DNA from 2 places in the Clostridium intestinale genome. Region 2 is predicted to be linked to the other one. Evidence: a T-box and tRNA genes for the amino acid it is inferred to sense, from the RefSeq annotation. Region 2 holds a T-box; the other holds one or more tRNA genes.
What was found. The T-box of region 2 lies ahead of thrS (threonine--tRNA ligase). A T-box ahead of a tRNA ligase gene usually reads a tRNA of that ligase, here a tRNA-Thr.

Region 1 (16,488 bases), 120 kb from region 2:
ATAGGTGCAATTATAGGAGCAGATGTAGCTATAAAGAAAAAAGAGGATATTTACAATATAATTGCGTCTATGAAAAAGGCTCCAAAGGATAAAAAGGCTAAGACCAAAGCTATATCTAAAGTTCTTGATACGTCAGTTATTATTGATGGTAGAATATTTGATATATGTGAAACTGGATTTGTAGAAGGGCCTTTAGTTATACCTAATTTCGTTTTGGATGAATTAAGACATATATCAGATTCATCAGATTCTCTAAAAAGAAATAGAGGTAGAAGAGGTTTAGACATACTGAATAAGATTCAAAAAGAGCTTGCTATAGAAGTTCAAATATGGGAAGGAGATTTCCCAGAAATCGCAGAAGTTGATTCAAAATTATTAAAATTAGCACAAAAATTAGGTGGTAAGGTTGTAACAAATGATTATAATCTTAATAAAGTAGCTGAATTTCAAGGTGTACCAGTACTAAATATAAACGAGCTTGCAAATGCTATAAAACCTGTAGTAATACCTGGTGAAGAGATGAGAATACCTATAATTAAAGATGGAAAAGAATCTGGCCAAGGTATAGGATATCTAGATGATGGTACTATGATAGTAGTTGAAGGCGGAAGAAGATTTATAGGAGAAGAGTTAGATGTTACAGTAACATCGGTTCTTCAGACTGCTGCTGGTAGGATGATATTTGCGAAGCAAAAAGAGGCCTAATTTTAGAAAGGGATATTAAATGAATAAGGTAAGTGCCATTATATTAGCAGGTGGAAAAGGTAAAAGAATGGGGAATGAGATAAGTAAACAATTCTTAGACCTTAAAAAAAAGCCTATGCTTTATTACACTTTAAAGAAGTTTTTAAATAATGGTAATGTTCATGAAATTATTCTAGTTTTACCTGAAGATGAAATTGATTATTGCAAAGAGGAAATTCTAGATAAATATGAATTAAAGGTAGATAGAGTAGTAGTGGGAGGCAAAGAGCGAAGTGATTCTGTTTATAATGGATTAAAGGCGATTGAAGATTCTTCAATAGTTCTTATACATGATGGAGCAAGGCCTTTTGTATCTAATAGAATCATTGACGAAGGAATAGATTACGCCAAGAGATATGGAGCAACTGCATGTGGAGTTACTCCTAAAGATACTATAAAAATTGTTGATAATTCAGGCTTTTCTAAAGAAACGCCAGATAGAAGTACTTTAATAGCTATTCAGACGCCACAAACTTTCGATTATAAAATGATATTAGAAGCTCATGAATGGGTTAGGGAAAAAAAACTTGCTGTTACAGATGATACAATGGTAGCAGAGGCCTATGGAAAGAAAGTATTCATATATGAGGGAGACTATACTAACATAAAAATTACTACACCTGATGACTTGATACTTGCAGAAAGATTAGTATAGATAAACTTATTGACAGTACTTTTTTTAGAAGTTATAATATGAAAAGAAAAATATAATACGAAAAGCAGTGAAGAAGAATAGTAGAGACTATATTAAAGAGAGAGAATCCTGGGCTGAAAGATTTTCAACTGTTTCGAACCCGCTTTGGAGTTGTAGGGAAAAACTATCGGTTTAACACCGTTAACATTACTAGAGTACAAATTTAGGTGGTACCGCGACTATGAGTTCGCCCTAATATAGGGCGGACTCTTTTTATATTTAATAATTATAAACTAAAGGAGGATTTTTTATGGGAAAAAATAAAAAATTAGTTGAAGCAATAACCTCAATGGATGTAGATTTTGCTCAATGGTATACAGACATAGTAAAAAAGGCTGAGTTAGTTGACTATTCAAGTGTAAAGGGTTGTATGATAATAAGACCTTATGGTTATGCTATATGGGAAAATATACAACAAGATTTAGATAGAAGATTTAAAGAAACAGGTCATGAAAATGTATATATGCCAATGTTTATTCCTGAGTCTTTACTTCAAAAAGAAAAAGATCACGTTGAAGGATTTGCGCCAGAGGTTGCTTGGGTAACACATTTTGGAGAAGAAAAGCTTACAGAAAAGCTATGTGTTCGTCCAACTTCTGAAACGTTATTTTGTGAACACTACTCTAAGATAGTGCAATCTTATAATGACCTTCCTAAATTATATAATCAATGGTGTTCAGTAGTTAGATGTGAAAAAACTACAAGACCATTCTTAAGAACTACAGAATTCCTATGGCAAGAAGGGCATACAGTACATGCTACTGCTGAAGAATCTATGGAAGAAACTAAGAGAATGCTTAATGTTTATGCAAGTTTTTGTGAAGAGTTTTTAGCTATCCCTGTAGTGAAGGGACAAAAAACTGAAAAAGAAAAATTTGCAGGAGCAGAAGCTACATTTACTATAGAAAGTTTAATGCATGATGGTAAAGCACTTCAAACAGGTACTTCACACAACTTTGGAGATAATTTTGCTAAAGCATTTAATATTCAATACACAGATAAAAATGGTAAGTTACAATATGTTCATGAAACTTCATGGGGAATGACAACAAGATTAATAGGTGCTGTTATAATGGTACATGGAGATGATAATGGATTAGTACTTCCACCAAAAGTAGCACCAACACAAGTAGTTATTGTTCCAGTAGCACAACACAAAGAAGGTGTTTTAGAAAAAGCAAACGAGCTTAAAGAGAAGATAGCTAAAATAGCTAGAGTTAGGCTTGATGATAAAGATAAAATGCCAGGATGGAAGTTTGCAGAGTACGAAATGAAAGGCGTTCCAGTAAGATTAGAAATAGGACCAAAAGACATCGAAAATAATCAATGTGTATTAGTTAGAAGAGATACATTAGAAAAAACAGTTGTATCTTTAGATAATTTAGAAGAAAGCGTTAAAGAACTTCTTCTAAATATCCAAGTTAATATGTTAGAAAAAGCAAGAAAAAACAGAGATGAGCATACTTACGTAGCTAAAAATATAGAAGAACTTAAAGGAATAGTAGAAAATACTCCAGGATTCGTAAAAGCTATGTGGTGTGGCGATAGAGCTTGTGAAGATAAAATAAAAGAAGAAACAGGAGCTACATCAAGATGTATTCCTTTTGAGCAAGAAAAACACTCAGAAGAATGTGTATGTTGTGGTAAGAAAGCAGAAAAAATGGTTTATTGGGGTAGAGCATATTAATAAGTAAGGCATATCATTATTATATGATAGGAGAAAGTTAATTTGCTTTCCATATATAATACAGTAAACAAAATTTCATACATGAAAATTAAAGAAGGAGGGAAAAAATGAAGGTTTATAATACCCTAACGAGAAAAAAAGAAGAGTTTATCCCAATTACACAAGGAGAAGTAAAGATGTATGTTTGCGGACCTACAGTTTATAACTTCTTTCATATTGGTAATGGAAGAACTTTTATAGTGTTTGATACAATAAGAAGATATTTTGAATACAGAGGATATAAAGTAAAATTTGTTCAAAACTTTACTGATGTTGATGACAAATTAATAAAAAAAGCTAATGAAGAAAACATTACGCTAAGACAAATCGGAGATAAATATATATCAGAGTATTATAAAGATGCGGATGGATTAAACATAAAAAGAGCTACAGTAAATCCTAGAGCTACTGAATATATAGATGAAATAATAAAGTTTGTAGAGGAATTAATCCAAAAAGGGTTTGCATATGAAGTTGACGGCGATGTTTATTTCAGTACTAAAAACTTCACTACTTATGGGAAATTATCGGGACAGAATTTAGATGATTTACAAGCTGGAGCTAGAATATCTGTTGATGAAAGAAAAAAAGATTCTATGGATTTTGCTATTTGGAAAGCAAAAAAAGAAGGCGAACCAGGCTGGGAATGTCCATGGGGAGAAGGAAGACCAGGTTGGCATATAGAGTGCTCATGCATGGCTAAGAATATATTAGGAGATACCATTGATATACATGCAGGTGGTTCAGACTTAGTGTTTCCACACCATGAAAATGAGATAGCACAAAGTGAAGCGTTAACTGGCAAAACTTTTGCTAACTATTGGATGCATTCTGCTTTTGTTAATATTAATAATGAAAAGATGTCAAAGTCACTAAATAACTTCTTTACAGCAAGAGAAATTTTAGAAAGATATGATGCTGACGTAATTAGATTTTTAATGTTATCTGGACATTATAGAGTCCAATTAAATTTCTCGGAAGATCTTCTTGAATCGGCAAAAGCTTCTGTTGAAAGATTATACAATGCAGTATCTAATCTAGAAAACCTTCTTGAAGAAAGTTGTGTTGAAGAGATAAATGATAAAGAAGAAAAATATATTACTTCGTTAGATGTATACAGGAAGAGATATATAGACAAGATGGATGATGATTTCAATACTGCAGATGCTATATCTGTTCTATTTGATTTAGTAAAGGATATTAATACTAATATAAGTGTTGATTCATCTAGAAAAGCAATTCAAGGGGCATTAGATATTATAAGAGAACTTGGAGATCCTCTTGGAATACTTCAAAAATCAACTAAAGGAAGTATAGAAGAAGAAATAGAGAAGCTTATTGAAGATAGACAACAAGCAAGAAAAAATAGAGATTTTGCGTTAGCAGATAAAATAAGAGACGATCTAAAAGATAGAGGAATAGTATTAGAAGATACACCACAGGGTGTTAGATGGAAAAAGATTAATTAATCAATTAAAAAGAGGCTATATATCCTTCAAGATTATAGCTTCTTTTTGTTTATACAGATTTCAAACATAAAATTATTTTGTTGATTTTAGTTGGGTTTATAAAATATTATGTTTAATAACCATATAACCAGTTAACTGGTTAACCAGAAATCCAGATATCCAGATATCCAGAAAACCAGCCGAAAAATTTAATAATTCATTGTTTTTAAAGACAAACTTAAATTATATTTAATATAATTTGAATACTTATGAGTTTATGGTATATTAAGTAGAGTAGGTAAATCATAAAGTTAAAGGAGAGTTAATCTTTGGAAAACTTATTATATAGAAAATTCACAAAAGAAGAGGCTAGAATGCTAAATCCACTTCAATTGGCTTTTGTAGGGGATGGAGTATACGAGGTATTTATAAGAAATTATATTTTAAATAATAATAAAGAACTATCTACACATAAATTGCATGTAGAGGCCATTAAGTATGTTAAAGCTCATGCTCAAAGTGAGATAATTAGGAGAATAGAGTCAGATTTAACTGATGAAGAAATATATATCTATAAACGTGGAAGGAATACAAAATCAGCTACAGTACCTAAAAATGCAGATTTAGCTGAATATAGAGCTGCAACAGGATTTGAAGCTCTTGTTGGATATTTATACTTAATTAATCAGATAGATAGATTAAATACTATATTATTAAAATCAGTAGAGCAGGAATAAAATTAATTTGTTTTATTAATAATTAGATAGATATACAAGTTTAGTTAACTATAGAAAATGAGGAGAAAAAGATGTCAAATAAAGAGGAATATAAAAAAAATAAAGAAAATAAAGAAAATAAAGAAAAAACAATTAGAGAAGATTTGATAGAAGGTAGAAACTCAGTGTCGGAGGCATTGAAATCTGATAGAACAATAGAATATTTATTAATAGCGAAAGGTAATGTTGAAGGATCTATAAAAAAAATAATACAAGTAGCTAAAGATAAAAAGATAGTTATAAAAGAAGTGGAAAAAAGAAAACTAGATTCTATGAGCGAAACGGGGTCACATCAAGGTGTTATGGCTGTAGTAACTCCTTTTAAATATTCAGAAATAGACGATATAATAGAGTATGCTAAGAAAAAAGAAGAAGATCCATTTATAGTTATTTTAGATGAATTAGAAGATCCTCATAATTTAGGATCTATAGTAAGAACTGCTGAGTTATGTGGTGTGCATGGAATAATAATACCTAAAAGAAGAAATGTAGGTGTAACTCCAACTGTATATAAATCTTCAGCTGGAGCTGTTGAACATATGAAAATAGCAAAGGTAACTAATATTAATGTAGCAATAGATAAACTAAAAGAACAAGGTTTATGGGTTTATGGTGCAGATATAAATGGAGAAGATTATAGTTATAATACTAATTTTTCTGGACCTTGTGCCATTATAATAGGCAGTGAAGGAAGAGGAATATCTACCTTAACTTTAAAGAAATGTGATAAACTTGTTAAAATTCCTATGGTGGGCAAAATAAACTCTTTAAACGCTTCTGTTGCAGGTGGTATAATGATGTATGAGGTTTTAAAATCTCGAATAACAAAAAGATAGATTTGAGAGTGATAGGGTTTTGAAAATTTTATTTGTTGACGGATATAATGTTATCAATAGTTGGCCAAATCTCAAAAAAATTAAAGAGTATAGTTACGAGTCAGCTAGACAACAGCTTATAGAAACTCTCCACAATTATGCTAATTATGAAGATTGTAATATAAATATAGTCTTTGATGCACATAAGGTTGAAGGAAATCTGGAGAATAAAGAAGAAGTGGATAAAAGACTGTCGGTTGTTTTTACAAAAGATGGCGAAACCGCGGATAATTACATAGAGAGACAAGTAAATGAGCTGGGAAGAAGGTTCGAGGTTTTAGTTGTGACATCTGATTGGTTGGAGCAACAAACCATATTTCAAAGGGGAGCCATACGAGTATCTTCATTAGAGTTTTATCACATTATAGTTAATATGGAAAAAGAAATAATAAGTGAAACTAAAAAAGTAACTAAGGGAAGTAAAAATCTTTTGGAAGACAGTATAGATAAAGAGGTATTGAAAAAGTTGGAAAAGATGAGAAGAAGTTAAATTCTAATATTTTATTAGCTCCTTTAATTCTTAAATAGTGGCATATGAGGGGGGAGTACTTTGGGTTATAGTGAAAGGTCTATGGAAAGAAATGTTGATTTTAAGAATAGATTAGATGAAGATGTTGCTGTTGAGGCTAAGGAAGGTAATATTGAGGCTCAAGAATACCTAATTAGCAAATATGAAATGTTTGTAAAAACAAAGGCTAAATCTTATTTCTTAATTGGTGCGGACAAAGAAGATATATATCAAGAAGGAATGATAGGTTTATATAAGGCTATAAGAGATTTTAACCCTCATAAATTAGCTTCATTTAGAGCTTTTGCGGAACTTTGTATAACAAGACAGATAATTACAGCTATCAAAACAGCTACTAGACAGAAGCATATACCATTAAATACTTATATATCTTTGAATAAACCTGTTTATGAAGAGGAGTCTGAGAGAACTTTATTAGATATTTTATCTGGAATTAAGATATCAGATCCTGAGGAGTTGATAATAAGTAAAGAAGAGATAGAGAGGATGGAAAAAGAGATTTCTAATGCCTTAACAGAATTAGAAATGGAAGTGTTAACATCCTACCTAGATGGTAAGTCATATCAAGAGATTGCTTGTGATTTAGATAGACATGCTAAATCAATAGATAATGCCCTTCAGAGGGTGAAAAGGAAACTTGAAAAATGTCTCAAATTATAGCAATTATTTTAATTCAAATATATTGACAAATACCAAATTGGATAGTAAACTTTATAATTGGTATATATATTATACATATATGTATTTAAGTTGCTCACGTAGCTCAGTAGGTAGAGCGTCGCCTTGGTAAGGCGGAGGTCGTCGGTTCAATCCCGATCGTGAGCTCCAATTTTTTTAAAATACAAAACGCTAGGCAAAGTTTATTTAATTAGTAAGGAGGAAAATAAAAATGGCTAAGTCAAAATTCGAAAGAAATAAACCACACGTAAATATTGGAACAATAGGACACGTAGACCACGGTAAGACAACATTAACAGCAGCAATAACAACAGTATTAGCAAAAAAAGGGTTTGCAGAAGCATTTAACTATGCAGATATAGATAAGGCACCAGAAGAAAAAGAGAGAGGTATAACAATAAATACCGCTCACGTAGAATACCAAACAGAAAACAGACACTACGCACACGTAGACTGTCCAGGACATGCTGACTATGTAAAGAACATGATAACAGGAGCAGCACAAATGGATGGAGCTATCTTAGTTGTATCAGCAGCAGACGGTCCAATGCCACAAACAAGAGAACATATATTACTAGCATCAAGAGTAGGAGTTGACTATATCGTAGTATTCTTAAACAAAGCAGATATGGTAGATGACGAAGAGTTATTAGAGTTAGTAGAAATGGAAGTAAGAGAATTACTAAGTGAATACAACTTCCCAGGAGATGATATTCCAGTAATAAAAGGATCAGCATTACAAGCATTAGAAAACCCAACAGATGAAGCTAAAATAGCACCAATCTTAGAGTTAATGGATGCAGTAGATAGCTATATCCCAACACCAGAAAGAGCAACAGATAAACCATTCTTAATGCCAGTAGAAGATGTATTCACAATTACTGGTAGAGGAACAGTTGCGACTGGAAGAGTGGAAAGAGGAATACTACACGTAGGAGACGAAGCAGAAATCGTTGGACTAAGTGAAGATAGAAGAAAAGTAGTAGTAACAGGAATAGAAATGTTCAGAAAGTTACTAGATGAAGCACAAGCAGGAGATAATATAGGAGCATTATTAAGAGGGGTACAAAGAACAGATATCGAAAGAGGTCAAGTACTTTCAAAAACTGGATCAGTAAACCCACATAGTGCATTCGTAGGTCAAGTTTACGTATTAAAGAAAGAAGAAGGCGGAAGACATACACCATTCTTTGATGGATATAGACCACAATTCTATTTCAGAACAACAGACGTAACAGGATCAATCAAATTACCAGATGGAATGGAAATGGTAATGCCAGGAGATCATATAGATATGAATGTTGAATTAATAACAACAGTAGCTATGGATGAAGGATTAAGATTTGCTATAAGAGAAGGCGGAAGAACTGTAGGTTCTGGAGTTGTTACTACTATAGTTAAATAATACAAGATGTTTAAGGGCTGGGTTCTCTAACCTAGTCCTTTACATAGTGATAAAATGTTGACTTTGTAATTTATTTGTGATAATGTTATGAAGTGAATGACATAGTAAGGTAAAAGCTTATACTAATACAAAGCTTATGCTGTATATAGAAAAAAACTGGAGGTGCAGACAATGAGAGTAAAGATAACTTTAGCTTGCACAGATTGCAAACAAAGAAATTACCACTCAATGAAGAACAAGAAAAATGACCCAGATAGATTAGAGGTTAAAAAGTACTGCAAATTTTGCAAAAAACATACTCTTCACAGAGAAACTAAGTAATAAAGTTCTCAGCTTTTTTTAAGGATGTGAATAATAATGGCTGTAAATGGCAAGGTTAAAAAAGAGTCTGCACCTAAAAGGGAAGCAGGCATTGTTAAGTTCTTTAGAGAGGTTAAAGGTGAAGTTAATAGAATAACTTGGCCTAATAAAAATGAAGCAAAAAAAGCCTTAATAGCTACAATTGCCTTTACACTAGCATATGTTGTGCTAGTTGGTGGCTTAGACCTTGTTTTTAAAAACCTCTTTGAAATTATTTTAAAATTAAAATAAGGGAGGTTTGGGTGAGCTATTCATCCTGATAATATGAGTGAAAGAGCTAGATGGTATGTGGTACACACATATTCTGGATATGAAAATAAGGTAAAAGCAAACATTGAAAAAACTATAGAGAATAGAGCTCTTGAGTCCTTAATTCAGGATATACAAGTTCCTATGGAAGAAGTTATCGAAGAAAAGGATGGAAAACAAAAAATATCTCTAAAGAAGAAGTTTCCAGGATATGTTTTAGTAAAAATGTTGATGAGTGACGAATCTTGGTATGTTGTTAGAAACACAAGAGGAGTTACAGGTTTTGTTGGACCTGGATCAAAACCTGTTCCTTTAACTGATGAAGAAGTTGATTCTATGGGTGTAGTTGATATGCCTGTTGAGATTAATTTAGAGGTTGGAGAGAGCGTAAGAATAGTATCAGGACCATTTAAGGATATGCTTGCTACTGTTGTTGAGATAAACACAGAAAAGCGTAAAGTGAAAGCTTTAGCAGAATTATTTGGTAGAGAGACTTCTATTGAAGCCGAATTAAATCAGGTTGAAAGATTAGTTTAATACTAATTTTTATCAATAAAGACTATGGTCTTAATTAAGTGGGAGGGCTAAAGTCCGTATTACCACAGTATAGGAGGAATAACACATGGCTAAGAAAGTAACAGGAATGATAAAACTTCAACTTCCTGCAGGTAAGGCAACACCAGCTCCACCAGTTGGTCCAGCATTAGGACAACATGGAGTTAATATAATGGGATTCTGTAAGGAGTTTAATGCTAAAACTGCTGATAAAGCTGGTTTAATAATACCAGTTGTTATAACAGTGTATCAAGACAGATCATTTAGCTTTATATTAAAAACTCCACCAGCTGCAGTTTTAATTAAAAAAGAATTAGGACTAGAAAGTGGTTCAGGAGTTCCAAACAGAACTAAAGTTGGAAAAATAACTAAAGAACAAGTAAGAAAAATTGCTGAGTTAAAAATGCCAGACTTAAATGCTGCATCAGTAGAAACTGCAATGAGTATGATTGAAGGTACTGCTAGAAGCATGGGAGTAACTGTAGTAGAGTAATTTCTAGAAATTGGTGGGAGGTAATAACCGTTAATACCACAAAGGAGGCTTAATAATGGGAAAGAAATATGTTGAAAGTGCAAAATTAGTAGATAAGAGTGCTTTATACACTCCAGTTGAAGCTTTAGATTTAGCAGTAAAAACTGCAAAAGCTAAGTTTGATGAAACAATAGAAATACACGTAAGATTAGGGGTAGACCCAAGACATGCTGATCAACAAGTTAGAGGAGCAGTTGTTCTTCCACACGGAACTGGTAGATCAGTTAAAGTATTAGTATTTGCTAAAGGTGATAAAGCTAAAGAAGCTGAAGCAGCTGGAGCAGAATTCGTTGGAGCTGAAGAATTAGTTTCTAAAATCCAAAACGAAAACTGGTTTGATTATGATGTAGTTGTAGCTACTCCAGATATGATGGGTGTAGTTGGTAGATTAGGTAGAGTATTAGGACCAAAGGGATTAATGCCGAACCCAAAATCAGGTACAGTTACATTTGATGTTGCTAAAGCAATCGCTGATATCAAAGCTGGTAAAGTTGAATATAGAGTAGATAAAACTGCTATAGTTCACTGCCCAATCGGAAAGAAATCTTTCGGAGTGGAAAAATTAGCTGACAACTTCCGTGCTTTAATGGAAGCTGTAGTAAAAGCTAAACCAGCAGCTGCTAAAGGACAATACGTTAAGTCAGTTTCTTTATCAGCAACAATGGGACCTGGAGTTAAAGTTAACCCAGTTAAGGTTTTAGAATAGTATTGACATATGTCGAGAAATGATATATAATCAATAACGTTGTAATAACTGAATAGGTAAAACCGTAGACAGTGGGTGCGATGTGCATAACGTAAACAACCTACCGAGGGTTCCATACAAATGCTTGTAATGGGTCTTTCCTTGTCTGCGGAAAGACCCTTTCTTAATTATAAAAAAGCAGTTAAAAACTGTGAGGAGGTGGACACACAGTGGTAAATAAGAATAGACAGTTAAAAGAAGCGAAAGTTGCTGAAATTAAAGAGAAGTTAGAAAAAGCTCAATCTGTAGTTCTTACAAGTTATCAAGGATTAACAGTTGAAGAAGATACTCAACTTAGAAAGACTCTTAGAGAAGCTGGTATAGAATATAAAGTATATAAAAATACTTTAGTTACATTAGCAGCTAAGGAATTAGGCCACGAAGGAATAGTTCCATTCTTAGAAGGACCTGTATCGATAGCATTCGGTTACGAAGATGTTACAGCTCCAGCAAGAATTTTAAGTGATTTTGCTAAAACTCATAAGAAATTAGAGTTAAAAGCAGGAATAGTATCTGGTGAAGTTTATGATGCAGAGAAAGTTAAACAACTTGCTGCAATACCACCAAAAGAAGTTCTTATTGCAAAACTTCTTGGAAGCTTCAAAGCTCCATTATCAAATCTTGCATATTTATTAAATGCAATAAAAGAGAAAAAAGAATCAGAATCTGCTGAATAATTAGTGATTATAGCAGAAAAAAATAATTAGTAAAAAATTTCGGAGGTGCCTTAAAATGACAAAGGAACAAATCATAGAAGCTGTAAAAGCTATGAGCGTTTTAGAATTAAATGAATTAGTAAAAGCTTGTGAAGAAGAATTCGGAGTAAGTGCTGCTGCACCAGTTGCTGCTGCAGGCGGAGCTGCTGTTGCTGCTGTTGAAGAAAAGACTGAATTCGACGTAGTTTTAACTAGCGCTGGAGCTAACAAAATAAAAGTTATAAAAGTAGTTAGAGAAGTAACTGGATTAGGATTAAAGGAAGCTAAAGAAATAGTTGACGGAGCTCCTAAAACAATTAAAGAAGCTATAGCTAAAGAAGCAGCTGAAGAAATAAAAGCTAAATTAGCTGAAGTTGGAGCAGAAGTTGAAGTAAAATAATTTCTGTTTAGCATAAAAGAGGTGCTAGTACTAGCGCCTCTTTAATTTCTCTATAAATAATTTAGAAATTACAATAAAAGTGATTATAAGGTAAAACAAGTATTGACAGCGCAAGATCAATATGATAATATCATTTAATGTACTATTCAATATGGAATAGTATATATAATTTTAGAATAGCCGTATATAAATTAATAATCTAGGTTATACTAAAATAATGACATTACCCGAAAGTAACCTTCCGTAGGGGGAAGTGCGTACTTTTGGTTATTTTAGTTTAAACGAGGGGTGAAAGTTGATGGTACATCCTGTCCAAGTGGGAAAAAGAACTAGAATGAGCTTTGGAAAGGTAAAAGAAGTTGCAGAAATGCCAAATCTGATTGAGGTTCAATTAGATTCATACAACTGGTTCCTAAAAGAAGGGCTTTATGAGGTTTTTGAAGATGTAAACCCTATAACTAACTTCACGGGAAATCTAGTTTTGGAGTTTACTGACTTCAAGCTTGACAAAGATAACATTAAGTACTTAGTAGAAGAGTGTAAAGAAAGAGATGCAACTTATGCTGCACCTTTAAAAGTATCTGTAAGACTTCAGAACAAGGAAACTGGAGAAATTAAAGAGCAAGAGGTTTTCATGGGAGATTTCCCATTAATGACTGAGCAAGGTACTTTTGTTATAAATGGAGCAGAAAGAGTTATAGTAAGCCAATTGGTTAGATCACCAGGTGTTTATTATAATGTGTCAAGAGATAAAAGTGGTAAGAAGCTATTTTCTTCAACAGTAATACCTAATAGAGGAGCATGGTTAGAGTATGAAACAGATTCTAATGATGTAATCTATGTAAGAATTGATAAGACAAGAAAGTTACCGATAACAATCTTAGCAAGAGCTATGGGTTTTGGAACTGATACTGAACTTATTGAGTATTTTGGTGAAGACGAAAGATTCAAGGCTACTATTGAAAAAGATAATACTAAGACTAAAGAAGAAGCACTATTAGAAATTTACAAGAGATTAAGACCAGGAGAACCACCAACTGTTGATAGTGCAGTATCTCTTATTGATTCATTATTTTTTGACGCAAAAAGATATGATTTATCTAGAGTTGGAAGATATAAATTCAATAAAAAGTTAGCTATAAACTTAAGAATTGCTAATCAAATAGCAGCAACAGATATAGTTAACCCAGAAACTGGAGAGATTCTGGTAGAGAAGAATCAAAAGATAGCAAGAACTGTAGCTAAAGAAATTCAAAATTTAGGGATAAACTCTGTAGATATATTAGTTGATGATAGAATCTTTAGAGTAATCGGAAATCACTTTGTTAAAATCCAAAATCATGTTGATTTTAATGTAGATGATTTGAATATTAAAGAAAATGTTCATTTCCCTACCCTAAAAGAAATTCTTGATACTTATTCTACTGAAAAAGAGATTAAGGATGCTATAAAGAAGAATATTAACAGACTTATACCTAAGCATATTGTTAGAGATGATATATATGCAACAATAAGTTATGAATTAGGATTACCTTATGGTATAGGAAATGTTGATGATATAGATCATTTAGGAAATAGAAGATTAAGAAGTGTTGGAGAACTTCTACAAAATCAATTTAGAATTGGTTTATCAAGAATGGAAAGAGTAGTTAAAGAAAGAATGACTATTCAAGACCAAGAAGGAATAACTCCACAAGTATTAATTAACATAAGACCAGTAGCAGCTGCTATTAAAGAATTCTTTGGTAGTTCACAGCTTTCTCAGTTCATGGATCAAACAAATCCATTATCTGAGCTTACTCACAAAAGAAGATTATCAGCTTTAGGACCTGGAGGACTTTCGAGAGAAAGAGCTGGGTTTGAAGTTAGAGACGTTCACTACTCACACTATGGGAGAATGTGTCCGATAGAAACACCAGAAGGACCTAATATAGGACTTATAAACTCTTTAGCTACTTATGCAAGAGTTAATGAATATGGTTTTATAGAAACTCCTTATAGAGTTATAGATAAAGAAACTAGTCTTGTTACAAATGAGATTAGATACTTCACAGCAGATGTTGAAGATCAATATTACGTTGCACAAGCTAAGGAACCGATAGGAGAAGATGGAAAACTATTAGATTCTAGAGTTACTGTAAGATACATGGAAGATGTTCTTGTGATTCCTAGAGAAGATGTGGATTTAATTGATATATCTCCAAGACAAATAGTTTCTGTTGCTACTGCTATGATTCCTTTCTTAGAGAACGATGATGCTTCCAGAGCACTTATGGGATCTAACATGCAACGTCAAGCAGTTCCATTATTAAAACCACAAGCACCAATTGTAGGTACTGGGATTGAATTTAAAGCGGCTGTAGATTCTGGGGTTCTACCTAAAGCAGTTAATGCAGGGGTAGTGTCCTATGTAAGTGCTAATGAAGTTAGAGTTAAAAGAGATTCTGATGGAGGAACTGACACATACAGACTTCTAAAGTTCAAGAGAAGTAACCAAGGTACTTGTATTAATCAAAGACCTATAGTTTCTAAAGGCGAATACGTATCAAATGGTACTGTATTAGCTGATGGACCATCTACTGATTTAGGAGAAATAGCATTAGGTAAAAATATCAGAATGGGATTTATAACCTGGGAAGGATATAACTACGAAGATGCTATGCTTATTTCAGAAGAACTAGTTAGAGAGGATGTGTTCACATCTATTCATATAGAAGAATATGAATGTGAAGCTAGAGACACTAAATTGGGACCAGAAGAAATAACTAGGGATATTCCAAATGTTGGTGATGATGCAATAAGAGATCTTGACGAAAGAGGAATCATCAGAATTGGTGCTGAAGTTAGATCTGGAGATATTCTTGTAGGTAAAGTAACACCTAAAGGAGAAACTGAATTAACAGCAGAAGAAAGACTATTAAGGGCTATATTCGGAGAAAAAGCTAGAGAAGTAAGAGATACTTCTTTAAGAGTTCCTCATGGAGAAGCTGGTATAATAGTTGATGTTAAAGTGTTCACTAGAGAAAATGGTGATGAACTTACTCCGGGAGTTAATGAATTAGTTAGATGTTATATAGCACAAAAGAGAAAAATATCTGTTGGAGATAAGATGGCTGGACGTCATGGAAACAAAGGGGTTATTTCTAGAGTTTTACCAGAAGAAGATATGCCATTTTTACCTGATGGAAGACCACTACAAATATGTCTAAACCCTCTAGGGGTTCCTTCACGTATGAATATTGGTCAGGTACTTGAAGTTCATTTAGGATGGGCAGCAAGTAAATTAGGCTGGCATATAGCTACACCAGTATTTGATGGAGCTACAGAAAAAGATATTGAAAACTGTCTTGAAGATGCAGGATATAATGCAAATGGAAAGACTGTACTTTATGATGGTAGAACTGGAGAACCGTTTGATAACTCTGTTACTGTTGGGATAATGTATATCTTAAAACTAGCCCATTTGGTTGATGATAAGATACATGCTAGATCTACAGGTCCATACTCACTAGTTACTCAACAACCACTTGGAGGTAAAGCTCAATTTGGTGGTCAAAGATTTGGTGAGATGGAAGTTTGGGCACTTGAAGCTTATGGTGCTGCTCATACATTACAGGAAATTTTAACAGTTAAATCAGATGATATTGTAGGTAGAGTTAAAACTTACGAATCAATTGTAAAAGGTGAAAATATACCTGAACCAGGCGTACCTGAGTCATTTAAGGTTCTTATTAAAGAACTTCAAGCTCTTTGCTTAGATGTAAGAGTTCTTAATGATGAAAATCAAGAAGTTAAACTAAAAGAATTGACAGAAGATGATGACGCAGTTGAATTAGATGTAAATATAGAGGGTAATGAAGATTTTGTACCAGCAACTCCAGATGGAGAAGATAGTTATTTAACTGGAGATGAGGAATTGGAAGAAGAGTTAGATTATGAATCATTCCAATTAGATGAATTCCAAGAAGATTTAGAACTTGATGATTTTAATGATGAACACTAATTTGAAGGGAGGATATACCCTTGATCGAATTAAATAATTTTGATGCATTGCAAATAGGTTTGGCTTCTCCACAA
Region 2 (16,488 bases):
ACTGTTGGTTCATCCATTATTACTAACTTAGGTTTATGAGCTATTCCGCAGGCAATATTTAATCTTCTCATCATTCCCCCAGAAAAATTCTTAGCCTTAGTTTTTCTATGCTCAATTAGTCCTGTAAACTCCAGTGCATATTCTACAGCCTTTTTTAGTTCCTCCCCTTTTACACCATATATAGATGCAAAAAACTTAATATTCTCTTCTGCTGACAATTCACTGTATATGGCAAGAGTTTGAGGTACTACCCCTATCTTCTTTTTTATCTCTTTTTCAAACTTCTTTAACGGTTTATTAAATATATTAACTTCTCCAGCACTACTTTTTATTAATCCACTTACAATATTTATGGTTGTACTTTTTCCAGCTCCATTAGGTCCTAAAAATCCAAATATCTCTCCTTCATTAACTTCTAAAGTAATATTATCTACTGCTGTAAAATCACCATATCTTTTTTCTAAATTATTTATTGATAATATTTTCATATGAATCTCTCCCTATTTAATACTTAAAATAATTATAAAAAAAATCCTCCTCCAATGTTAGTGGAGAAGGTCATAATTCTTTTATTACTTTAGTCATATTACATTCTGCCTTTTAGATAATAAATGGCTATTTGTGTTCTATGATTTAAAGAAGTCTTGCTTAAAATACTACTTATATAATTTTTTGTAGTTCCTTCAGATATAAATAACCTATTAGATATTTCCTTGTTAGATAAGCCCTCAGAAATAAGCTCCATTATCTGAAGTTCTCTTTCTGTAAATAAAGTTCTATCTATGGAAGTTTTATTTTCTAAAGATTCTTTGAGTTTATCTATTATTTCCCTTCCATAAACATTGTTCCCTCTATAAACCAAGTTTATAGCATCAACAATTTCTTCTGGTGGTGTATTCTTTAATAGATATCCTGAAGCACCGTTTCTTATTCCTTCTCTAACATATTCATCTTCATCAAATGTTGTAAGGATTATAACTTTTGTATTTTTAAACTTCACAAATTCCTTAGTAGCCTCTACACCATTTATAATAGGCATTCTAACATCTAACAAAACAATATCTATTGGTTGCTTTTTACACTCATCCATAGCTTTTAGTGCATTATCAAAAGTTCCAATTATATTTAAATTCTCATTCATAGACAAGATTATTTTTAAACTTTCCCTTATTAAAGCATCATCATCAACTATAACTATATTAATCATATATCCTCCATTAAACAGGTAGTAGCATTATAACAGAAAAACCATAATCTCCATTTATAACAAGCTTTCCACCTATATCTTCACATCTTTGTTCCATACCTTTTAGTCCCATACCTTTTACTACTTTCTCTTCTCCATTTCCATCATCTTTAAGCTCAACTCTTATCATCTTATTCATAACATTAATATTTACCCAAAAACCTCTGCAATTTGAATACTTTAAACTATTAGTTAAAGCTTCTCTAGTGTTTTCTATTATTGCTTTCCATTTTGTATAATTTATTTTTCCTAAATCCCCATTGATATTCACATATCCTTTTATGGATGTTTCTTTTAATGATTTTTCAACCTGAAACTTCAATCTATTTATTCCTAGTTCTTCTTCTATGGGCTTTAGTCCTCTTAAAGTTAACCTAATATCATCTACCCCACTTCTTAATACTGAAATAGAACTCTCAAGTAACGTTTTTGATTTTTCACTATCTGAATTTATAAGAAGTTTTGCAGCTTCAAGCTGCATAATACTACCTGCTATAACATGTCCAACTTTATCATGCATCTCTTGAGCTAGTTTATTTCTATCCTCTAAAAGAGATGTATATATTGCTTGTCTCTCAAATTCCTTAGAATTTTCTATTATTCTTCCATATTCATTTAATATTTTTTTATGACCTTGTATTTCTTGAAGAAGCTTTTTATTCTCTTCATAATAAAAAGAAATACTTCTTGAAGATAGATAGGTTATACTTAACAATAAATAATATATTGCTCCATACTCTACTCCCATAAAAAATCCAACTGTTACTAAAATAAGAGTTCCTACCTTATCTAATTTATCATCTATTTCATATAATTCCCCTGTTATCTGAGAAAGCAAAATAATAAACATATAATTTATATTAAGCGTAAGATATAAAATCAAGGCTATATCTAATAATAAACAACTTACTTTTATTAACTTATTGCTAGTTATATAAAAAACTAAATTAATAGACATGTAAAATAATAAATATAAAGTAATGTTTTTATTATAATCTTCTATAGATAAATTTATATAGATAATTAAAATAAAAACACCTATTAATACTTTAAAAATTAAATGACAATACTTAAAAAGCTTAATCTTAATCACCTCAAACTTGTCCTAACATTATAACATTATAATATTATAATATTAGGATATTCTAATATTATAATAACACAATGAATGCTTCTTAAACATCCATTGTGTTATAACTTTAAATCAATCCATCTTTTAAAAGACTTTTAGGAATATTGAAGGTTGGTATGCCTGTAACATATGGAGCAATTTCATATTGCTGAAAGTATATAGTAATTTCTTTATCATTAAAAGTAAATGCTTGATTATCACTTATCCCTTTAAAACCATTTTTATCTGTAAAATAGTTTTCTTTATTTTTTTGGATCTGATTACCTATTTCTTTATTTATTATATCTTTATAATCATATCCTTTTTTGAATAAATCTTTTAATGCTAGCTCCTTATTATCGTTTAAATTATAATTATAGGTTTTTCTTGTAGTGATGCCATGAGCACCTCCTGTGAATTGATAATAATCAATATAAAAACTTAAATATGGACATTTCTGATTTTGTATAGAATAAACACTATCAACCTCAAAAGGACGAAATGGAATGTTATCATCTTTTGATTCCTGTTCATACTTTTGAGCTAAATCTTCTAAATCCTTTACCCAACTATCATTCCAATCTTTTAATTTTTGATTTATATCTTTAGTAAAATTATTATTTGGAGCTGTAATTGTAGGTGTTTTTATTTCTCCTTTTATACTCTCCATATTTATGTCTTTCTTATTTTCCTCAATTACTATTTTTTCACATTGAAATGACATATCCACATTTTTTTCCACAGCCCTAGCAATATCGGAAGTACTCATCATTAGACATAATAGAGTTAAATTCAATATTTTTTTCATTTATTGCCCTCCTTATTAACATATTCATAGGTTAGTATTTGCAGAATTCTGTAGATTATTAACACTGTAATCAACAAGTTTTCCACAATTAATCCACAGATTTTGTGGATTATTATTCATATTATTTAATTTTTTCTTCATATTTTTATGTTATAATCTTTTTAGATACAAATTAGGAGGACATACTTTTATGAAAAAAAAGAATTTGCTCATAGTATACATAATAGCGTTATTAATATTAGCTATTCCTGTTACAATATATGGAGTTATTCACTTTAGCACTTATACAAGTTCATCAACTAATAAAAACGATAACAAAACTCCAATTGATTACTCTTCTACTTCTGATGAAACTACTAACAAACCAGCAGAAGAACCTAAGATAGTGGATAGATTTGAAGGAAAGACACTCATTAATCCTAAAGGAATTCCAGTATTATGTTATCATGCTATAGGAGATGATAAAACAAATACTTTATATGTGTCTCAAGAAAAGTTTAAAGAACAAATGGACTATCTAAAAAATAATGGATATTTTACACTTACTATGAAAGAATTCAATGATTATATTTTAAATAATAAGTCAGTCCCTGAAAAGTCTGTATTGATTACATTCGATGATGGGTACTCCAATAACTACACATTAGCCTATCCTATTTTGAAAAACTACTTACAAAATGCTACTATTGCATTAATCACTGATTTTTCTAATGATAGCTTTTATCTATCTAAAGATCAAATTTTAGAAATGCATAAGAACGGGATTGAGTTTGTATCTCATACTACAAAGCATCAGTCCTTAGATGAATTTAGTTATGAAGAGCAACTTAAAATATTGAAAGATTCTAAATTAGCTTTAGAGAATCTTTTAGGCGAACCTCAAACTGTATTTATATATCCTTATAGTAAATATAATCAATATAGTGAAAAGGCTGTTAAAGAGGCCGGTTATAACATGGCTTTTGACCTAGATGGAGGAATCGCTTCTCGAAATGATAGTCCCATTCATATAAAAAGACAATATGTAAATGGAAATTATAACTTAGAACAATTTAAAACTCTTCTTATTGTAAAATAATAAAGCAGGAGTTTTCCTGCTTTTTCTTATTGTAATAGCTCTAAAGTTTTTTCAACTATGAAATCTGGATCAAAGGGCTTAGTTATATATAAATAAATATTATATCTGTTACTCATCTTTATTTCTTCAGTACTTCCTTTTGCTGTTAAAAGTATTATTTTAATATCTTTTAATTCATCCTTATCTTTAATTTTATCCAAGACCTCATATCCAGTTAATCCAGGCATCATAACATCTAGAAATACTATATCTGGTTTTTCTTGTAATATTATTTTTAATCCCTCTTCGCCATCTTTCGCTCTATACAGTTCAAACTCTTCTTCTATCTCTTCTAGTGTTTGTTCTAATAACATTCTAATTGGTGCTTCATCATCAACTATCAATATTTTTATTTTCATAATTCTTCTCCTTTATATATTGGTAATGTAAAGAAAAAGCAGCAGCCTTTTGTCTCATTATTTCTTACACCTATTGTTCCCCCATGTTGTTCGACTAAATTTTTAGTTATATAGAGTCCCAATCCTGTTCCCTTAGGTTTATCTCCATCCTTGCTTTCAACCTGCTTAAACTTATTAAAAATTAAATTTTGATATTTTTCTGGAATCCCTATCCCAGAATCCTTTACTTCTATAATTATAAACTCTTCATCTTGCCTTTTAGCAGAAATTACAATCTCACCTTCGTTAGTAAATTTGAATGCATTACTTAATAAATTAATAAGTATTTGCATTATCTTGTGTTCGTCTCCATGCACGTAAGGTATATTAGCTTCAATTAAATCAAATACTTCTATATCTCTTTCTCCTATTAAGGAATACGTTGAAAGAATTACTTTATTTATAATAGTCTCTATACTTAATTTTTCACATTTTCCAAGTTCATTTCCAAAATCTATTTTAGTAGTATCTAATATATTCTCTATCATTAATGCTAGTCTTTCCGATTCTGATATTATTATTTCTAGATTTCCTTTAATAAGTTCCACTTGGTAACTTAACTTTTCATTTGATTCCATTAATTTTTTATCTTCAAGAGCTGGAATTACATGTCTTGAAAATTTCTTTCTTATTATTTTAGTAAATCCCATTATTGATGTTAATGGAGTTCTAAATTCATGGGAAACTAGCGATATAAACTCGTTATTATCATTGTTTAACTTTTTATATTCATTTTCGTCTAATATAATCTTATTTTCAAGTTTTTCAACTTTTAATCGCAACTCATTATTATCTTTTTCAAGTTTGATTGCCTTTGTTTTTAAATATATAAAAGTAATAGTAAAAATTAAAGCAATAATTAACTCCCTATAATTTAATTTAACAAAATTAAACATACAAACCCTCTTTCTAAACCTTATTATACCTTTTAAAATTAATGAATTAAAGAGCCTCTATATTTATATTATCGTATTATAATAAATAAACTAAAATAATACTAGATTAAAAGCTGTGCATTATAAATACACAGCTTTTAATCTAGTATTATTTATTTCCTTTTAAATCAACATACATTTCTATCATTTCTCTAACTAATTCTTTTATAGTTTCTGCACTAAGCATTTGATCTTCAGCATGCATCAAAATTAAAGAAAATTCAACCTTTTCTCCAGATGCTTCCTTTTGAATTAAATCAGCATGAGAATGGTGTGCTTCTACCATATAAGTATCAGCTTCTTTTAACTTTTCCTTTGCAACTTCATAGCTTCCGCCTCTTACTTCACGTAATGCTTCCATTGCTAAAGATTTAGACATTCCCACATTACTAATGATATTAAATGCAATTAACTCCATTTCTTCCATACAATATGTCCCCTTTATTTTTATTTTACTGCGTATTAACTAAAACTTATTGTCAATACTGGGTGTTAAATTATTATCTGTATTATAAAAACCAGGGACGCTAACGCAGTCCCTGATAGATTTTTTATAATTACATTGTAGCTTCTTCAGATCCAGCTACAGTTTTATTAGCAGCCATTATAAATGGTAAGTATACTACTGTTGCTGCAGCTAAACATAAGAAACCTACTAGTAATGCTCCAAAGTTTGCACCTGAGCCTAGGAATGCTATTAATGGTCCTGGAGTAGTCCATGGAACACCATAAGCTATTGGAGGAATAATCTTAAGTGATATAAATGTATATCCTATAAGTATATTAACAACTGGTGCTAATATAAATGGTATTATTAACATTGGATTTAATACAACTGGAAGACCAAATACTATTGGTTCGTTTATATTAAATAATCCTGGAGCAACTGAAAGTTTGATTATATCTTTATAGTCAGCTCTCTTAGAAACTAAGAATACAGCTATTATTAATCCTAAAGTACATCCTGAACCACCATAGTTAGCAAAAGCATCATTTAGTGCCCATGTAGCTGTGTAAGGTGCTCCCCATGCTGAACCGTGAGCATTAACATATGCTAAGTTAGCATTGTTAGCTTCTGCAAACATAGTATCTCTGATTGCAGCAATTGTGTTTGGACCATGTATACCTAATATCCATAAGAAGTTAGATACAACTGCAAGGATTATAACTGTTACAACACTGTTACTTAATCCAGTTAATGGTGCTTGTATAACTTTATAAACTAAAGCATGAAGACCATCAGCGTATACTAAAGTAATTAAGTAGTTGATTACAGCAAATAATACTGTTACCATGATTATTGGAATTAATATCTTAAATGATCTTGCAACTGCTGGTGGTACTTGATCTGGCATTTTGATTTGTAACTTGTCAGATCTACCTAATTTAGTTACAAGTTCACCAACAATAAGTCCTACTATTAATGCAACGAATAAACCTTGTGCATTAAAATATTGAGTTGAAATATAGTTTCCTGCTACACCTTCAAAAGATTTAGCTGGTTGATATACTATAAAGTAAACTGAGAATGAAGTTAGACCTGCTAACAAATCATCTCCCTTAAGAGCTAAAGCAACATTTCTTCCTACTAGGAAAACAATCATAAGAGCTAATATATCATTAGATCCTCTTAAAACTGGTGAGAATATTGCTTGTGCTGAGCTTAAGTTAGGGAATATATCACCTAAATGTAGTAAGCTAGCTATAAATCCATCTGGTGACAAAACAACGAAGTTTAATAATACTATTATTGCTCCCGCCATAGTAATCGGGAAAGTTAATATGAACGCATCACGTACGGCACATACATGTCTTTGCGCATTAAGTTTAGTAGCTATTGGAACTAGTAATCTTTCCATTACAGCTTCAAGTTTATTCAATTTGATCCCCTCCATCATTCTAATCTTTAAGATTAGTTTAAATAATTTACCCAATTATAAGTTCTTAGATTTTTGATAATGCATTTTCTAAAACAGCTTTTCCATTCATAGTTCCATAAAGTCTCATGTCGATAACTTCAACAGGAATTCTTCCCTTAACTAAAGCATCAACTTGTGGCTTTTGAAAGCGAACTTGTGGTCCTAAAAGCACTATGTCCACTTCATCAGTAAGCTTATCTGCTTCTGATACTGGCAGAGCTGTTATTTCTACTTCCACCCCCTTTTCTTTTGCAGCATTGTTCATTTTATTAACTAAAAGACTTGTTGACATGCCTGCTGCGCATACTAATAAGATTTTTTTCATAATAAAAACCCCTTTCGATATATAAATTATAATTGCTGACCATTTGTTTTTATTACATTCTTGTACCAATGAAAGCTCTTTTTCTTTATTCTTCTTAGGTCTTTTTCATCATTTTCATCTCTATCTACATACACGAATCCATAACGCTTTTGGTACCCATTTAACCAACTCAATAAGTCTGTGAAAGACCATGTGCAGTATCCTATTAATTCAACTCCATCAGTTATAGCTTCTTGACATGCTTCTATATGTTTTTTTATATACTCTATTCTGTAGTCATCGTTTACATTGTCATTTTCAAGAGTATCGAATTCACCTAAACCGTTCTCAGTTATAAGTATAGGCAATTTGTATCTATTTGTCAATCTCCTCACTCCAATTCTTAGCCCTTGTGGATCGATTTCCCAATCCCAATTCGTAGCTTCTAGATAAGGATTGTTTTTACTTTTAAATACTCCAGGAACGCCACTTTCAGCAGTAGTACCTTTTTTCCCAGTAGTATTCATCTTTGCAACAGCTTCTTCAACTCCACCTTCTAAAGGATTCATTTCAACTGTTCCACTTCTATAATAATTAACTCCCATAAAATCTGGTTTTCCTGCTTTTAATAACTCTATATCCCCATCTTCTATAGTTGGTGCTAGTCCTAATTTATTTAAATATTTCCATGCTATTTTAGGGTATTCTCCCCAACAATACACATCGAGCCACCAATAATTACTTATTTCCTCAACATTTTCTAATGCTAGTACATCTTCTGGTTTTGAGCTAAACGCATATATTGGTGAAAATGCAAAGCTTGGTCCAATCTTTCCATTTGGCACATATTTTCTAAAAGATTGAATAGCTTTAGCATTCGCTAAACTTGCAATATGGTTTGCTTCATACATTCTTTTTTTATCAGTAACTTTCGGTGGGTGTACAGCTTTCTCATATCCATGAGTTATAAAAACATTTTGTTCATTTAATGTTACCCAATACTTAACTCTATCCCCATATCTCTTATATAGAGCTATACAATATTCATTAAAATCATCAATTATTTTTCTTGACTCCCATCCTCCGTATTGATCTTGCAAACCTTGTGGTAAATCCCAATGGTAAATAGTTATGATAGGTTCTATATTATATTGTATTAATTCATTTATCAAATTATCATAAAATTTTAAACCTTCTTCATTTACCTCGCCATTACCTTGAGGAAATATACGACTCCAAGCTATCGAAAATCTATAAGCCTTTAATCCCATGTCAGCCATAAGCTTAACATCCTCTTTATATCTATGGTAATGATCTACTGCTACATCTCCATTGGTATCTTTATATGTAGTACCGGGAATTCTAACATACTCATCCCATACGGATGGTCCTTTACCATCTTCGTTCCATGCTCCTTCTACTTGATATGCTGCTGACGCAGATCCCCATAAGAAATCGGGACTAAATTCATCAAGCTTTCTATATATCATTCTGATCTCCCCCTCTCACCACTATAGTATTCGTTTCCAAAACATTTGTAAATGGTTTTAAGGGTTAAAAAAACTAGTTTTTTACCTAAAAATAAGTTACCTTAAAAAAACAAGTTGTTTTTTATTATAGTTGCTTATTTTTATCCTTTTGAGTTAAATTAAATACACGCTTTGCTAATGTTTCTAATATATACATTACAGGTAATTGAGTTGTTATATCAAAGTACTTATAAGTTTCATACTGCACATAATAGGATATGTTTATATCAGACATCTGAGCTAAAGTACAACTTTTACTATTTGTTATACTTATAATAGTACTATTTTTTTTCTTTAATCTTGTTACATGATTTATTATAGTAGGAGTTTCCCCTGATACTGATAAAGCAATTGTTACCCCATTATCTAAGTATTCTCCGCTTACAGGATAAAATGGATCATCTATATATACTGCAAATTTATTTAAAGATGCAAAATAACGAGAACCATAAGTAGCAATAGCTCCTGAATTCCCTATTCCTATAATTAATAAATTACTTGACTTGTATATTGCATCACAAGCCATTTTCATTGAATCCTCAAAATCCTTTGTTGCTGCTCTATTCATAAATTCTATAAAAGTGCTTTTATCATCATTTAAAAGTTTGCCTTCTTCTTCCTCAATAAACATCTTTAGTTTAACTTTAAACTCTGCAAATCCATTACAATTCATTTTTTTGCAAAATCTCAATATTGTTGTTGTTGATACATGAACTTCATCAGCTAAATCTCTTATTCTCATATATATAACTTTATCTTTATTTTTACTTATGTAGTTATATAGTAGGAACTCTAATTCATTTAAAGATTGTATTTCCTCTGGACTAAACATTATATCACTCCTATTTAAGTTCATTTTGGAATTGCATTACGTATATTTTAACATATTAGTATCATTGAAACAATTATTGGATGAAATAGATATAATTTAAGACAACAAAAAAAGAACTATGTTAACATAGTTCTTTTCTGGTGCACCATCACGGGTTCGAACCGGGGACACCCTGATTAAGAGTCAGGTGCTCTACCAACTGAGCTAATGGTGCATAAAATGGAGCGGGTGATGGGAATCGAACCCACGTAACTAGCTTGGAAGGCTAGGGCTCTACCATTGAGCTACACCCGCAATAACACAAGAATTATTATACATATTATGCATAATCTTGTCAAGTTTTTTTGGCTGGGATGGCAGGATTTGAACCTACGAATACCGCAGTCAAAGTGCGGTGCCTTACCGCTTGGCGACATCCCAAAAAAAACTGGTGCGTCTTAAGGGATTCGAACCCCTGGCCCACGCCTTAGAAGGGCGTTGCTCTATCCAGCTGAGCTAAAGACGCAACTCACATTGTTTATTATATTTACTCATAAAATAAATGTCAAGTTTTTTATAATATTTCAGTAAGCTTTTTAGCTAGGATGTCCTTAAGCTCTTCTCCACTCTTTTTAATAGAAGATGCTGTTTTACAGACTCTTATGAAATTGTTTTCATCCATGCCTATTTTATCCTCAATTTTATTATCAGTATTTAATAATTTCCCAGTTTCTAATACAAAAGATCCCAAGTCCTCAGCTTTAGAAAAAGTCTTTAAATATATGAACTCAGTATTGTCCCCTAGCCACGTCTTATTAAAATCTATGGAGAATTTTCTAAGTTCTAAAAGAATTCTATCTTCACTTAAATCCCAGCATTTTTTTATCATATTTAAATGCCTTCTCATATTATTTTCTTCTTTACTTGTTATTTTTTTATCTCTAGCAGCTTTACTAATCACTTCTTCGGTTGTATTGTATGGAATAAAGTTGATCTTTTCTTCCCTGCTGTATATCCACTTATAAAAGGCTTCCTGCAAAAAAGAATATTGTATATATCCTAATAATGCTTTAGCATTTGGAAATGGTGCCCATACATTCTCTATACCAGTATTTTTACAAAAAATAAGGCTATGGAGATATACAGTTTTCTTATTTATAGGTTCATCTACAAATACATGACCTCTTATAGTTCTGCTTTTGTTTATCTGTTCTTTCCAGTAGTCAAATGAATTAAATTGCATCCTCAAATTCATCACCCTCATTTTTAATATATCTATAACTTTAGTATATAGTATTATTTACCCTATTTCAAGCTCTCCAATTACTTTTAGTTCATCCTATCCAATCTTTAATGTTCATATTTTCATATTCACTTCTATAGATTGAACTTTTACTCCCAATATCATATAATATTAGTAAATAAAATATTTTGAATAGGAAGGTGTTAGTTGATTGTATTATTGTGAGATTTGTGGAAAAAAAGCTGATATTCATCACATTGTTCACAGAAGTGAAGGTGGATTAGACTTCCCTCTAAATTATAAATATCTATGTCAAGAGCATCATCGAGGTAAAAATGGTCCACATAGATGTGAGGAAACAGACCTTAAGTATAAGTTAGAGTTACAGAATAAGCTTTTAAATATATTACCAAAAGAATATTATACGGTCTATGAGTTATCAAATATTCTTAACATCTCCAATAACTCCTTTAAAAAACTAACTAAAAGTTTAAAGTTATATAAAGAAGGTTACCTAAAAGAGGATATTGTATTCTATCTTATGGGCAATTACTTTTACACCTACGAAATGTTAGAAGATTTGAAATTAGCTCAATTAGCATTAAAATTATCGTAAAAAAAAGAAACAGCTTTAGCTGTTTCTTTTTTTGGAGCGGAAGACGGGATTCGAACCCGCAACTTTCACCTTGGCAAGGTGACACTCTACCATTGAGTCACTTCCGCATATTTGGTGCAGATGAAGGGAGTCGAACCCCCACGCCGTAGGCGCTAGATCCTAAGTCTAGTGCGTCTGCCAATTCCGCCACATCTGCAACTTCTACATTTAATATTATACATGTATTTAACAAGAAATCAATAAAAAATTTACTAATTTAATGGAAAAATTATAAATCGGTGATTATCTTATATAATAACCACCGATCTTGATCCTTCATTAGTTTTTTTATTAAATTTAATATAGTATTTTATACACGTATTCTTTAGTATTTATTAATTATCTTTTGTATAGTTAAATTATATATTTTTCACCATAATTCGTCAATATATTTGAAACAACTTTCTATCAATTATTTTTCGACATTGATTTTAATACCATCTATATATAATATTAAAATATTTATTTCAATTCTATAGCTTTCACTTCACTTTTATCCTCTATACTCTTCATTAATTTATAATTTTCTTCCGATTTAGAACTTGTTAGTATTCCTGAACTATTCCATATGGATCCATCCTTAAACACTAGAGTAAACTTATGCTCCTTCCAGCTATATTCTTCAACTATAATTCCTATATCATCATAACTATACTTTTTTTCTAATATTGAAAGGTAATTATTAATAATGATACCTTGATCATTTATATTTGAATAATAAAGCATACCTAAAAAGATATACACTGACAATACAATAAGTATAACTTTAGAATAAATCCTATATATCTTAGAGCTAAAATATATTCTTATTATCATTTCCTTTAAAGTAAAACATCTTTGTTTACAGAACATAAAAATTATAAATTCTTCATAAGATTCTTCTAGTATTGCTTTAAAAAGTCTTTTAACTATTATGTTTGAGAGATGTAGAGAAAAGATTAACGCTGGAAATATCCAATATTCTTTCCTTACAACCATGGTGTTCATCATATCAAACCCTGCATTTAATCCAATCAAATCAAAAAAATTAACTATTATCAAAAATAACACTAGATATATTAACCACGCCATTAAATAATATACAATTAAATAGCTGCTATACTTTTCTTCTAAATCTTCATATATATACTTTTTAGTGAAGTTTGGTATATATAATATTACTAACTCTCTATACTTAGATAGTAAAAAATTAAGTATTATTGTAAATACACCAGCTACTAGCCCTCTTAAAAGAATCAATATTTCTTCCTCCAGTAATTATATGATTTATTATATGAGACAATCTATAAAAGATTGCTTTTAATTTTTCTAATCTATTGACATACAAAATTTTTAAAACTATAATTATCTAAAACAATATTGAAATTCTATGATGAGAAGAGTAAGCTTTTTTATATTTTCAGAGAGAAGATACATTGGTGTGAGTATCTTTAAATATGTTCAGCTGAAAACCACCTCTGAGTGACCCTAATAAAGTCCGTTATAATCACGTTACGATTTTCTTAAGTGGCTATTAGTTAGCAATTTAGGGTGGAACCGCGGGAATTAATACTCTCGTCCCTTTATTTTTATTGGGACGGGAGTTTTTTTGTTATTTAAATTTGAAAGGAGATATAAAATAAAATGGTTAAAATTACTTTAAAAGATGGATCTATAAAAGAACTTGAATCTGGTTTGTCAGTCTATGAAATAGCTAAAAGTATCAGTGAAGGTTTAGCTAGAGCTGCATGTTGTGGTCTTGTTAATGGAAATGTGGTTGATTTACGTTATGTAGTTAATGAGGATGTTGAACTAAGTATATGCACATTTGACTCCGAAGAAGGGAAAGCTGCTTTTAGACACACTGCTTCTCATATGTTAGCTCAAGCAGTTAAAAGATTGTATCCAGACACAAAACTGGCTATAGGACCTTCTATAGAAAATGGTTTCTATTATGATTTCGATAAAGATGGAAACTTTTCTCAAGATGAGTTAGACAAAATAGAAAAAGAAATAGCTAAAATAGCTAAAGAAGATTTAAAAATAGAAAAGTTTGAACTTCCAAGAACAGAAGCTTTAAAACTAATGGAAGAAAAAAATGAACCTTATAAAATAGAACTTATAAACGATCTTCCTGAAGATGAGGTTATATCTTTCTATAAGCAAGGAGAATTTGTAGACCTTTGTGCTGGTCCTCATCTTTTATCCACTAAGACAGTTAAAGCAGTTAAATTAATCAGATCTGCTGGAGCTTACTGGAGAGGAAACGAAAAAAACAAGATGTTATCTAGAGTTTATGCTACTGCCTTCCCTAAAAAATCTGAGTTAGATGCTCACTTAGAGGCTTTGGAAGAAGCTAAAAGAAGAGATCATAACAAACTTGGTAGGGAGCTTGGAATATTCACTACTAATGAAAATGTAGGTCAAGGGCTTCCACTATTAATGCCTAAAGGAGCTAAAATAATTCAAGTTCTTCAAAGATGGATTGAAGATGAAGAAGAAAAAAGAGGTTATTTGTTAACTAAAACACCTTTAATGGCAAAAAGTGATCTTTACAAAATATCTGGTCACTGGGATCATTATAAAGATGGTATGTTTGTTTTAGGTGATGAAGAAAATGATGTTGAGGTTTTTGGTTTAAGACCTATGACTTGTCCGTTCCAATATACAATCTACAATGCTGAACAACACAGCTATAGAGATCTACCTAAAAGATATGCAGAAACTTCTACTTTATTTAGAAATGAAGCTTCTGGTGAAATGCATGGACTTATAAGAGTTAGACAATTTACTTTAGCTGATGGTCACTTAATAGTTACACCTGAACAATTAGAAGATGAATTTAAAGGAGTTGTAGATTTAATAAAATATGTAATGACAACTTTAGGAATTCAAGATGATATAACTTATAGATTCTCTAAATGGGATCCAAAAAATAAAGAAAAATATATAGATGACCCTGAAGCTTGGGAAAAAACTCAAAACTTAATGAGAGATATTTTAAATCATCTAAATATTGATTTTTATGAAGCTGATGATGAAGCTGCTTTCTATGGTCCTAAGCTAGATATTCAATTTAAGAATGTTCATGGTAAAGAAGATACTATAATAACAGTTCAAATTGACTTTGCTATTGCTGAAAGATTCCAGATGACTTATGTTGATAAAGATGGAGAAAAGAAAACTCCTTATATAATCCACAGAAGTTCTATAGGTTGTTATGAAAGAACTCTAGCTATGCTTATAGAAAAGTATGCTGGTGCTCTACCAACTTGGCTAGCTCCAGTTCAAGCTAAAATACTTCCTATATCTGATAAGTATAATGACTATGCTGAAGAAGTTAGCAAAACTTTATTAAACAAGGGTGTTAGAGTTGAAGTTGACTATAGAGCAGAAAAAATAGGTTATAAGATAAGAGAAGCAAGATTAGAAAGATCTCCTTATATAATAGTAGTTGGAGAAAAAGAAGCTGAAAATAAAGAAGTTTCTGTTAGAAGCAGAAAAAATGGAGACGAAGGTGCTCTATCTTTAGAATCCTTTGTTAACAGAATAACTCAAGAAATAGCTAGTAAAGAGAACTAAAAAAGAGGCCTAGGCCTCTTTTTTATTTAAACTGCTCTAAGTAACTTTTTAAAAGAAGTTATATTCCCATCAAGTTTTAGTCGCTCTAAAGCCTCCTGTATTTTGCTTTCACCTAAAGTATTTATATATAATGCCAGCTCATCTCTCTTTTCCCCTACTAATTGTAGATCCGGGAATTCTAATCTTAACTTTTTAATAACACTTTTCTTTTCCTCTGTTTTTATCCTTATTAAAACGCCTACCTCACTATCTATATATCTATTTACTAATATTTCATTAAGATAATTCTCAGAAGTTTCTTTTCTTCCTCTAATTATATCTAAAACATCCCCAAAAACAGCTGAGCCTGTTGGAAGCATTCCAGCTCCTTTTCCAGTAAAGCTAACCTCTCCCACTGCATCTCCATGGAACACAACTCCATTAACTTCATTATTAATAGTAGAAAGTATACTTCCTTCTTTAACTAAGGCTGGTCTTACAGAGGCATACACCTGATCTCCCTCCATTATACTTTCAGCTATTAACTTTATTCTATACCCAAGCTCCTTTGCATATATAAAATCCTGTCTTTCTAAATTATTTATACCCTCTATGTTTATATTTTTCCATGATATTCTATTCTTATAGGCTATAGTGGATAATATAGCAAGCTTTCTTGCAGCATCATATCCTAAGACATCTGAATCAGGATTAGCCTCAGCAAACCCTAAAGCCTGAGCTTCTTTTAAAGCCTCTTCATAATCAATATTTTCATTGTACATTTTAGTTAAAATATAGTTAGTAGTACCATTTAATATTCCTCTTATACTCTTTATACTATTTCCTTCTAAAGATTCTATTAGTGGTTTTAA

Region 1: it has a tRNA-Thr gene. The T-box ahead of thrS (threonine--tRNA ligase) is inferred to sense a tRNA for this amino acid. The anticodon was not compared.

The regions. Positions count from the first base shown of each region.
Region 1 covers NZ_CP121166.1:3,102,546-3,119,033, reverse strand. Annotated here, with positions in the region: gene P8F83_RS16030 (PIN/TRAM domain-containing protein) at 1-705, shown strand, start outside; gene ispD (2-C-methyl-D-erythritol 4-phosphate cytidylyltransferase) at 725-1,399, shown strand; gene proS (proline--tRNA ligase) at 1,689-3,125, shown strand; gene cysS (cysteine--tRNA ligase) at 3,233-4,633, shown strand; gene P8F83_RS16010 (Mini-ribonuclease 3) at 4,942-5,349, shown strand; gene rlmB (23S rRNA (guanosine(2251)-2'-O)-methyltransferase RlmB) at 5,421-6,224, shown strand; gene P8F83_RS16000 (NYN domain-containing protein) at 6,244-6,753, shown strand; gene sigH (RNA polymerase sporulation sigma factor SigH) at 6,835-7,452, shown strand; tRNA gene P8F83_RS15990 (tRNA-Thr) at 7,545-7,620, shown strand; gene tuf (elongation factor Tu) at 7,682-8,875, shown strand; gene rpmG (50S ribosomal protein L33) at 9,047-9,196, shown strand; gene secE (preprotein translocase subunit SecE) at 9,233-9,466, shown strand; gene nusG (transcription termination/antitermination protein NusG) at 9,500-10,021, shown strand; gene rplK (50S ribosomal protein L11) at 10,107-10,532, shown strand; gene rplA (50S ribosomal protein L1) at 10,588-11,277, shown strand; ribosomal protein L10 leader region at 11,322-11,451, shown strand; gene rplJ (50S ribosomal protein L10) at 11,487-11,993, shown strand; gene rplL (50S ribosomal protein L7/L12) at 12,049-12,411, shown strand; gene rpoB (DNA-directed RNA polymerase subunit beta) at 12,710-16,414, shown strand; gene rpoC (DNA-directed RNA polymerase subunit beta') at 16,435-16,488, shown strand, end outside.
Region 2 covers NZ_CP121166.1:2,979,495-2,995,982, forward strand. Annotated here, with positions in the region: gene P8F83_RS15280 (ABC transporter ATP-binding protein) at 1-488, opposite strand, end outside; gene P8F83_RS15285 (response regulator transcription factor) at 587-1,207, opposite strand; gene P8F83_RS15290 (sensor histidine kinase) at 1,218-2,096, opposite strand; gene P8F83_RS15295 (DUF3298 and DUF4163 domain-containing protein) at 2,446-3,165, opposite strand; gene P8F83_RS15300 (polysaccharide deacetylase family protein) at 3,356-4,243, shown strand; gene P8F83_RS15305 (response regulator) at 4,270-4,641, opposite strand; gene P8F83_RS15310 (sensor histidine kinase) at 4,638-5,576, opposite strand; gene P8F83_RS15315 (PTS sugar transporter subunit IIA) at 5,725-6,042, opposite strand; gene P8F83_RS15320 (PTS sugar transporter subunit IIC) at 6,173-7,495, opposite strand; gene P8F83_RS15325 (PTS sugar transporter subunit IIB) at 7,560-7,859, opposite strand; gene P8F83_RS15330 (glycoside hydrolase family 1 protein) at 7,886-9,328, opposite strand; gene P8F83_RS15335 (MurR/RpiR family transcriptional regulator) at 9,453-10,199, opposite strand; tRNA gene P8F83_RS15340 (tRNA-Lys) at 10,338-10,413, opposite strand; tRNA gene P8F83_RS15345 (tRNA-Gly) at 10,420-10,493, opposite strand; tRNA gene P8F83_RS15350 (tRNA-Gln) at 10,545-10,619, opposite strand; tRNA gene P8F83_RS15355 (tRNA-Arg) at 10,628-10,704, opposite strand; gene P8F83_RS15360 (hypothetical protein) at 10,753-11,421, opposite strand; gene P8F83_RS15365 (HNH endonuclease) at 11,633-12,037, shown strand; tRNA gene P8F83_RS15370 (tRNA-Gly) at 12,070-12,144, opposite strand; tRNA gene P8F83_RS15375 (tRNA-Leu) at 12,150-12,233, opposite strand; gene P8F83_RS15380 (hypothetical protein) at 12,539-13,315, opposite strand; T-box leader at 13,437-13,641, shown strand; gene thrS (threonine--tRNA ligase) at 13,700-15,637, shown strand; gene P8F83_RS15390 (homoserine dehydrogenase) at 15,664-16,488, opposite strand, start outside.